2 regions of the Streptomyces sp. NPDC060184 genome follow, and region 2 is predicted to be linked to the other one. Evidence: riboswitches for the same ligand, from Rfam matches in the RefSeq annotation. Region 2 holds a riboswitch; the other holds the start of a gene.
What was found. Region 2 has a riboswitch for cobalamin ahead of ACFWEE_RS17060 (ABC transporter substrate-binding protein). Riboswitches for the same ligand answer to the same signal wherever they lie in the genome.
Positions count from the first base shown of each region.

Region 1: linked by a shared signal. The riboswitch ahead of ACFWEE_RS24060 (ribonucleoside-diphosphate reductase subunit alpha) and the one ahead of ACFWEE_RS17060 (ABC transporter substrate-binding protein) in region 2 are both predicted to bind cobalamin.

Region 1 is NZ_JBHWYX010000038.1:70,042-73,696, reverse strand. Features, by position in the region: gene ACFWEE_RS24075 (GNAT family N-acetyltransferase) at 1-257, shown strand, start outside; gene ACFWEE_RS24070 (alpha/beta fold hydrolase) at 281-1,138, opposite strand; gene ACFWEE_RS24065 (TetR/AcrR family transcriptional regulator) at 1,135-1,728, opposite strand; cobalamin riboswitch at 1,871-2,010, shown strand; gene ACFWEE_RS24060 (ribonucleoside-diphosphate reductase subunit alpha) at 2,152-3,655, shown strand, end outside.
Region 2 is NZ_JBHWYX010000022.1:108,077-111,731, reverse strand. Features, by position in the region: gene ACFWEE_RS17065 (FecCD family ABC transporter permease) at 1-389, opposite strand, end outside; gene ACFWEE_RS17060 (ABC transporter substrate-binding protein) at 386-1,597, opposite strand; cobalamin riboswitch at 1,668-1,857, opposite strand; gene ACFWEE_RS17055 (beta-ketoacyl-[acyl-carrier-protein] synthase family protein) at 1,979-3,202, opposite strand; gene ACFWEE_RS17050 (acyl carrier protein) at 3,199-3,459, opposite strand.

The DNA.
Region 1 (3,655 bases), on a different contig from region 2:
AGGCGGAGTTCCGCATGCTGGCGGTGGGCAGGGCGGGGCGCGGCCGGGGAGCCGGAGAGGCGCTCGTACGGGCGTGCGCGGCGCGGGCCCGCGCCACCGCCGGGGTCACCGGGCTCGCCCTGTCGACCCAGCCCGCCATGGCCGGGGCACACCGGATCTACCACCGGCTCGGCTTCGTACGCACCCCGGAACGCGACTGGCGGCCGGTGCCGGAGCTGACGCTGCTCACCTACCGGCTGGACCTGGGCGGCGCCTGAGAGGCCCCGGCCCCCGCCCGGCCTCAGGCGCGGAGCGCTTTCCGCAGAGCCGCGGCGAACCCGGCCGGGTGCGTGACCGGGCCGAGGTGCCCGCCGGGGAAGTACAGGGGCTCCTGGCCGATGCGCTCGGCCAGGGCGGCGGCGGAACGGTGGGGCAGCTCGCCGCGGGCGTCCTCGCCGCAGGCGAGCACGAGCCGGTCCGCCACCGCTGCCAGCCGGTGGACGTCGGGGGCGTAGGACATGAAGGCGGGCACGACACGGCCGACGAAGAACGGCAGGCCGGCCATCGTCCGCTCGGCCCTCGCCCCGGTCGGGGGCAAAGGCTCGGCCCGGACCTCCCGCTCCCCGGCCGCGGTGTCCGCGCCGTCGGCCCTCCCGTCCTTCGACAGACCGGCCGCGAACACGGCCATCGCGGGCATCAGTCCCCGGGTGCGGAAGGTCTCCGACACCCGTGCCAGGAAGGCGCGGTGCTCGGCCGCGTCGGGAAGCACCTCCACCACCGGCGGCTCGTGCGCCACCACGCGTTCCACCCGGCCGGGGTGGGCGGTGAGCAGGTGCAGGGCGGCGATCGCGCCCGAGCTGACACCGGCCACGCGGGCCGGCTCGCCCGGAGAGAGCAGTTCCAGCAGCCGCAGGGCGTCGTCGGCGTGCTCGGCCACCCGCTGTTCGGCAGCGGGGTCGTCGAGCGTGCTGCGGCCGATGCCCCGCGGGTCGTGGGCCACGACGGTGTACTCGGCGGCCAGTTCGTCCGCGATGCCGTCGAAGGAGGCGGCCCCGCCCGTCCCTCCGGGCACCAGCAGCAGGAGGGGGCCCCTGCCGCGTACTTCGTAGTGCAGCGACGCGCCGGGGACGCGCAGGGTGCCGGGGACGGGACCGGTCATGAGGGTTCTCCTTCTCGGGATGCGGGCCAGTGCTCCAGGAGGGCGTGCAGGGCGTCGAGGGCGCGCTCCCAGGACTGCTGCGGTGAGCGCCGGTGCGCGAATCCGCCCGTGGCTTCGAGGACGACGAAGCCGTGGAGCGTGCTGCGCAACAGGCGTACCGCGTCGGTCAGATCGGGCTCGGCCAGTCCGTAGGCGCGCAGGACGCCGTAGGTGAGCTCCACCGCGCGGCGGGGCCCGGCGGCCCGGGCGGCCAGTTCGGGGTCGATCCGGACGGCGGCCTGCGTCGCGGCGTAGCGGCCGGGATGCCGGTGGGCGTACGCCCGCCAGGCGTCGGCGAACGCCGTCAGCGCGTCCTTCCCCGCGCGGCCGGAGGTCGCCTCGGCGATGCGGACGGTCTTCTCGTCGGCCGCCAGCAGCGCGATGCGGCCCCGCAGGTCCTCCAGGCCGCGCACGTGCGCGTAGAGGCTCGCGTCCCTGACGCCCAGCCTCCGCGCCACCTGCGCCATCGTCAGCCGGTCGAACCCGGCCTCGTCCGCGAGTTCGGCCCCCGCGAGGGTCACCCGTTCCGCCGTGAGTCCGGCCTTCGCCATGCGTCCACCCTTCCTAGGGGTCCTAGTTTAAGGCTAGGGCTCCTAGGAAGAAACGGGTTTTCCCCTGTCCCCGCGGGCGCCGCGCCCGCTCCCGTACGGGAACACCACCCCGCACCGCCACAACATGTGGGGCGTTCTCGCTGCCCGGCCACCACATGTATGCTCGTCTCGCTGTCGTCGCAGGGGAATCCGGTGCGAATCCGGAACTGTCCCGCAACGGTATGAACCGCGCGTTTGGCGCACCTTCGAGTCCGGCTACCTGCCGACAGCGCGTCCGGCTCACCCGAACCGGACGCCCGTACGTCCGGGCCTCGCGGATGGGCCGGTGGACGCCGTGTGCGGTGCTGCCCGTCTCCAGGTGGCGCGCCCCGCGGCCCTCACCTCCCCCCGCCGGTCCAGAGCCGAGCGAGGGAGAGCACCACCGTGACCATCGCGCCCGCCGATCCGGCGTCCGTGCCCGCAGCCACCGCAGCGACCGAGCCCGTCGACGGCCCCGGGGCCGCGCTGCTGCGCACCCTGACCGCCCTCACCGCGGACCTGCCGGACACCGACCCGGGGAGGGTCGCCGCCGCCGCGCTGCGGGGCCGCAGCGCGCACGCCGACGAGGCGGAACTGCTGACCCTGGCCACCGAGTCGGCGGCCGGTCTGATCGCGGAGGACCCCGCCTACTCGCGGCTCGCGGCCCGGCTGCTCACCCGCACCATCGCCGCCGAGGCGGCCGGTGAGGGCGCGGTGTCGTTCTCCGCGTCGGTCGCCGTCGGCCACCGCGAGGGCCTGATCGCGGACCGTACGGCCGCGTTCGTGGCGCTGCACGCCGAACGGCTCGACGCACTGGTCGCGGGGGCGCTCGCGGACGGCGCCGACGACCGGTTCGGCTACTTCGGCCTGCGCACCCTCTACAGCCGCTACCTGCTGCGCCACCCGCTCACCCGCCGGGTGGTGGAGGTCCCGCAGCACTTCATGCTGCGGGTCGCGGCCGGGCTCGCCGAGGACGACTCGGCGCGGGCGGTGGACGAGGTCGCGGCGCTCTACGGGCTGATGAGCCGGCTGGACTACCTGCCCTCCTCCCCCACGCTCTTCAACTCGGGCACCCGCCACCCGCAGATGTCCTCCTGCTATCTGCTGGACTCCCCGCTGGACGAGCTGGACTCGATCTACGGCCGCTACCACGAGGTGGCGCGGCTCTCGAAGCACGCGGGCGGCATCGGTCTGTCGTTCTCGCGCATCCGCTCGCGCGGTTCGCTGATCCGGGGCACCAACGGGCTCTCCAACGGCATCGTGCCGTTCATGAAGACGCTGGACGCCTCCGTCGCGGCCGTCAACCAGGGCGGGCGGCGCAAGGGTGCCGCCGCGGTGTACCTGGAGACCTGGCACGCGGACATCGAGGAGTTCCTGGAGCTGCGCGACAACACCGGTGAGGACCAGCGGCGTACGCACAACCTGAACCTGGCGCACTGGATCCCCGACGAGTTCATGCGCCGGGTCGACGCCGACTCCGCCTGGTCGCTCTTCTCGCCCGCCGACGTGCCCGAGCTGGTCGACCTGTGGGGCGACGCGTTCGACACCGCCTACCGGGCCGCCGAGGCGAAGGGCCTGGCCCGCCGGACGATCCCCGCGCGCGAGTTGTACGGCCGGATGATGCGGACCCTGGCGCAGACCGGCCAGGGCTGGATGACCTTCAAGGACGCCTCCAACCGGACCGCGAACCAGACCGCCGTACCGGGCCGGGTCGTGCACTCCTCGAACCTCTGCACGGAGATCCTGGAGGTCACCGAGGACGGCGAGACCGCCGTGTGCAACCTCGGCTCGGTCAACCTGGGCGCCTTCGTGGCGGACGGGACGATCGACTGGGAGCGGCTGGACGCCACCGTGCGCACTGCCGTGACCTTCCTGGACCGGGTCGTCGACATCAACTTCTACCCGACCG
Region 2 (3,655 bases):
GCGCCGCAGACGGCCGCGAGCAGGGTGCGCGGCATCCTGAGGTCCCAGACGATGCCGTCCCGGATCGGGCTCAGCTCCGTATCGCCGAGGCCCAGGTGGGCGGCGACCACCGACCACACGTCGGCGACGGAGATCCGGGCCGGGCCGATGGTGACGGCCACCGCGACGGAGGCCAGGAGCAGCACCGTTCCGCCGCCCCACAGGAGCGGTTCGGGCACGGCCCGCAGGCCGGTGCGCCGCCCGTACGGTGCGGGACGGGTGCTCGCGGACGGCTCCGGTGGGGTGGATGCGTCGGCCGACTTCCGGCGGGTACCGGTGTCGGCCGGCTCCGGACGGGTGCCGGCCGGCGCCACGGTGCGGGCACCCGCCGGGTCCTGGTCGGCCGTCATCCGGCGAGGCCGAACTCGCGCAGCCCCGCCGCGACGCGCTCGATGCCCTCCACCGTGCGGATGGTGGGGTTCATGGCCTGGCCGCTGAGCAGCACGTACCGCTTGTTCCGTACGGCGTCCATGTTCCTGGTCACCGGGTTGGACTCCAAAAACTCGATCTTCTTCTCGGCGCTCTCGGCCGTCTGCGACTTGCGGGTGAGGTCGCCGATGACGAGGACGTCCGGATCGCGGTCGGCGATGGTCTCCCAGTTGATCTGGGGCCATTCCTCGTGGGTGTCGTCGAAGACGTTCTTGGCGCCGAGCTCGGTGGTGATGATGCCGGGCGCCCCGCAGCAGCCCGCCAGGTACGGGGCCTCGGAGTTGGCGAACCAGTACATCAGGGTGGTGCCCGAGGCGTCGACGCCGTCCGTCGCCTCCGTCACCCGGGCCCGCAGCCCGGCGATGACCTTCTCGCCCCGCCCCGGCACGCCGAACACCCGGGCCAGGTCGCGTATCTCGCCGTAGACGCTGTCCAGGGTGAGGGCGGTGGAGCGGGCGCCGTCGCCGTCGCCGCTGTTGTCCTTGCCGGTGCAGTCGGCGGGCGAGACGTACGTGGGGACGCCCAGGTCCTCGAACTGCTCGCGGGGCGCGACCCCGCCCTTGCCGAGGGTGGACTCGAACGAGGCGCTGACGAAGTCGGGTTCCCGCTCCAGCACCTTCTCCGAGGAGGGGGCGTTGTCGGAGAGCCTCGGGACCTTCGCGTTGGCCTTCTCCAGGCCCTTCATCACGGGGTCGGTCCAGGTGGCGGTGGCCGCGAGCCGGTCGGCGAGGCCGAGGGCGAGCAGGATCTCCGTCGATCCCTGGTTGAGGGAGACCGCGTGGTGCGGAGCGGAGGCGACGGTGACGGTGCGTCCGCAGTTGTGGAGCGTCACCGGGTATCCGTCACCGGCCTTACCTGCGGCGGCCGGTGCGTCGTCGGCGGCGCCGCCGCAGGCGGTCAGCAGCAGGAGCCCCACCGTCAGCAGGGCGGCGGGGCGGGCGGACCGGGCCGCGGGCGTGCTCCGGAAGGAGCGCCGTCCGCCCGGACCGCGGGTCGGACGGTGTCCGGTGCTCGCGCTCGCGAGGTGGAGGACCGCTGCGGTACGGGCTGTAGCGGGTCCGTCCGGACGACGCGGCGCGCGTACGTGCCGGGCGTCGCGGGAGGGGCGGGACTGTCGGAACACGGCCATGGACGGCACGGGGTACCTCGGCGTCTCTGGGCCCATGCGCGGGGCCCGTTGTACGGAAGACCGCGGCCCGTACGGACCGCAGGGCGCCAGCAGGTCTTCGGACTCGGGTTCGTGCGGACGGGACGCCTTCCCGGGACACCCGTGGGTCTCCCAGTGGCCGTGGCCCCGCCCGTCCCCCTCACCGCTGCGCGTCAGTTCCGGACTCTCACCGGATTCCCTGACCCCATGTGTGGAGTGCGACTGGCACTGGGAAGCTATCACGCCCTTCCGCACGGGCCGGATGCCCGTTCGATGCCGTACGACCGCCGCCGAGGAGGCCGGGTACGGCAGCGGGCGCCGCCGGAGACCGTCCGGCGACGCCCGCTGTCCGGGGCCCTGTGATCAGGGCAGCCGCAGCGCGATCACGGCGTTGTGGCCGCCGAACCCGAAGGAGTGGCTGACGGCCCGGCGGACGGCGACGGGCCGGGGCGCCTTGGTGACGCAGTCGATGTCGAACCCGGGCGCGGGGGCGTCCAGGTTGGCGATCGGCGGGACGAGCTGGTGCTGGAGGGTCAGCACGGTGAGCGCGGCCTCGATGGCGCCCGCTGCCCCCATGCAGTGGCCGAGCACGCCCTTGGGTGCGGTGACCGGCGGCCGGTGCGGGTAGGCACGGGCGATGAGAGCGGCCTCGGTGGCGTCGTTGAGCGGGGTCGCGGTGCCGTGCGCGTTGACGTGGTCGACCTGCTCGGCGCGCCAGTCGGCGTCCCGCAGGGCGGCGTCGACGGCCGCCCTGGCCACCTTGCCGGAGGGGTGCGGGCTGGTGGGGTGGTGGGCGTCGGTGGTGGCCCCCGTGCCCGCGATCAACGCCCTGGGTACGGCCCCCCTGGCCAGGGCGTCGTCAGCCCGTTCCAGCACCATGATGGCAGCCCCTTCGCCCATGACGAGGCCCGCCCGGTCCTCGGCGAACGGGCGGCAGAGCCGCGACGGGTCGCCGTCCGGCAGGGCCGCCGCCCCGGACCTGGCCAGGCCGGTCATCGCCACCGGGAAGACGATCGACTCGGTCGCCCCGGCGACGGCGATGTCGCACTGGCCGCTCATCAGCATGTCCCGCGCGACCGACAGGGCGGTGACCCCGGACGAACAGGCCGTGCACGGAGCGAGGCTGGGGCCGGTCGCCCCGAGCTGGATCGCGATCTCCGCGGCGGGCATGTTGGGGATGGTGAGCAGGATGCCCGCGGGCGAGGAGGCCTCGGCCCCCAGCCGGTCGAGCACCACGGCCTGTTCGGAGAGGGCCGCCGACCCGCCGCTGCTGGTGCCGACCACGACCGAGACCCGGGAGCCGTCCCAGCCGCCGGGGTCCAGACCGGCGTCGGCCACGGCCTCCCGGGCGGCGAGCACGGCGAACTTGACGTACTTGCCCATCCGGTAGGCGGTCCGGCCGCCGACGGCGTCGTCCAGGTCGATGCCGGTGACCGTGCAGGCGAAGTCGACCGCGCACCCGTCCAGTTCGGGGACCGTACGGGCCGAGGACACCCCGGCGAGCACGCCCTCCCAGGTGGAGGCCGCGTCGTTGCCCGCCGGGGTGATCATGCCCAGTCCGGTGACGGCGATCTCGGGCCTCTTCATCGGGTGTTGCTCACCGGCTCCGCGCGGCGGGAGGCGGTGCGGATGAACTCCGAGATGTCCGCGAGGGTGGCGTCCCGGTGGAGGGTGTCGACGGGGGTGTGGATGCCGAGGGTTTCCTTGATGATGACGGCGAACTCCGCCACCGCGAGCGAGTCCATCTCCAGGCTGTCCATCGTGGACTCCGGGTGAATCTCGGCCGCGGGCACCTTGAACGTATCGGTCAGCACGCCGACGATCTTCGGATGAATGACCTTCATGATCTTCCTCTTGTATTCGGCACATACCTGGGGGGTGGCGGGCACGTTCAGCGGGCCCATCTCGGTAACTGACTGAGCCCCGTCTGGTTACGCCTTCCGGCGAACCGATTCCTCTACGCCCACCTGCGGCTTCTTCCGCCCCATCGAGACAACGAAGGCCGTTCCCCAGTACGCCAGAAGGACGGCCCTCACTCCC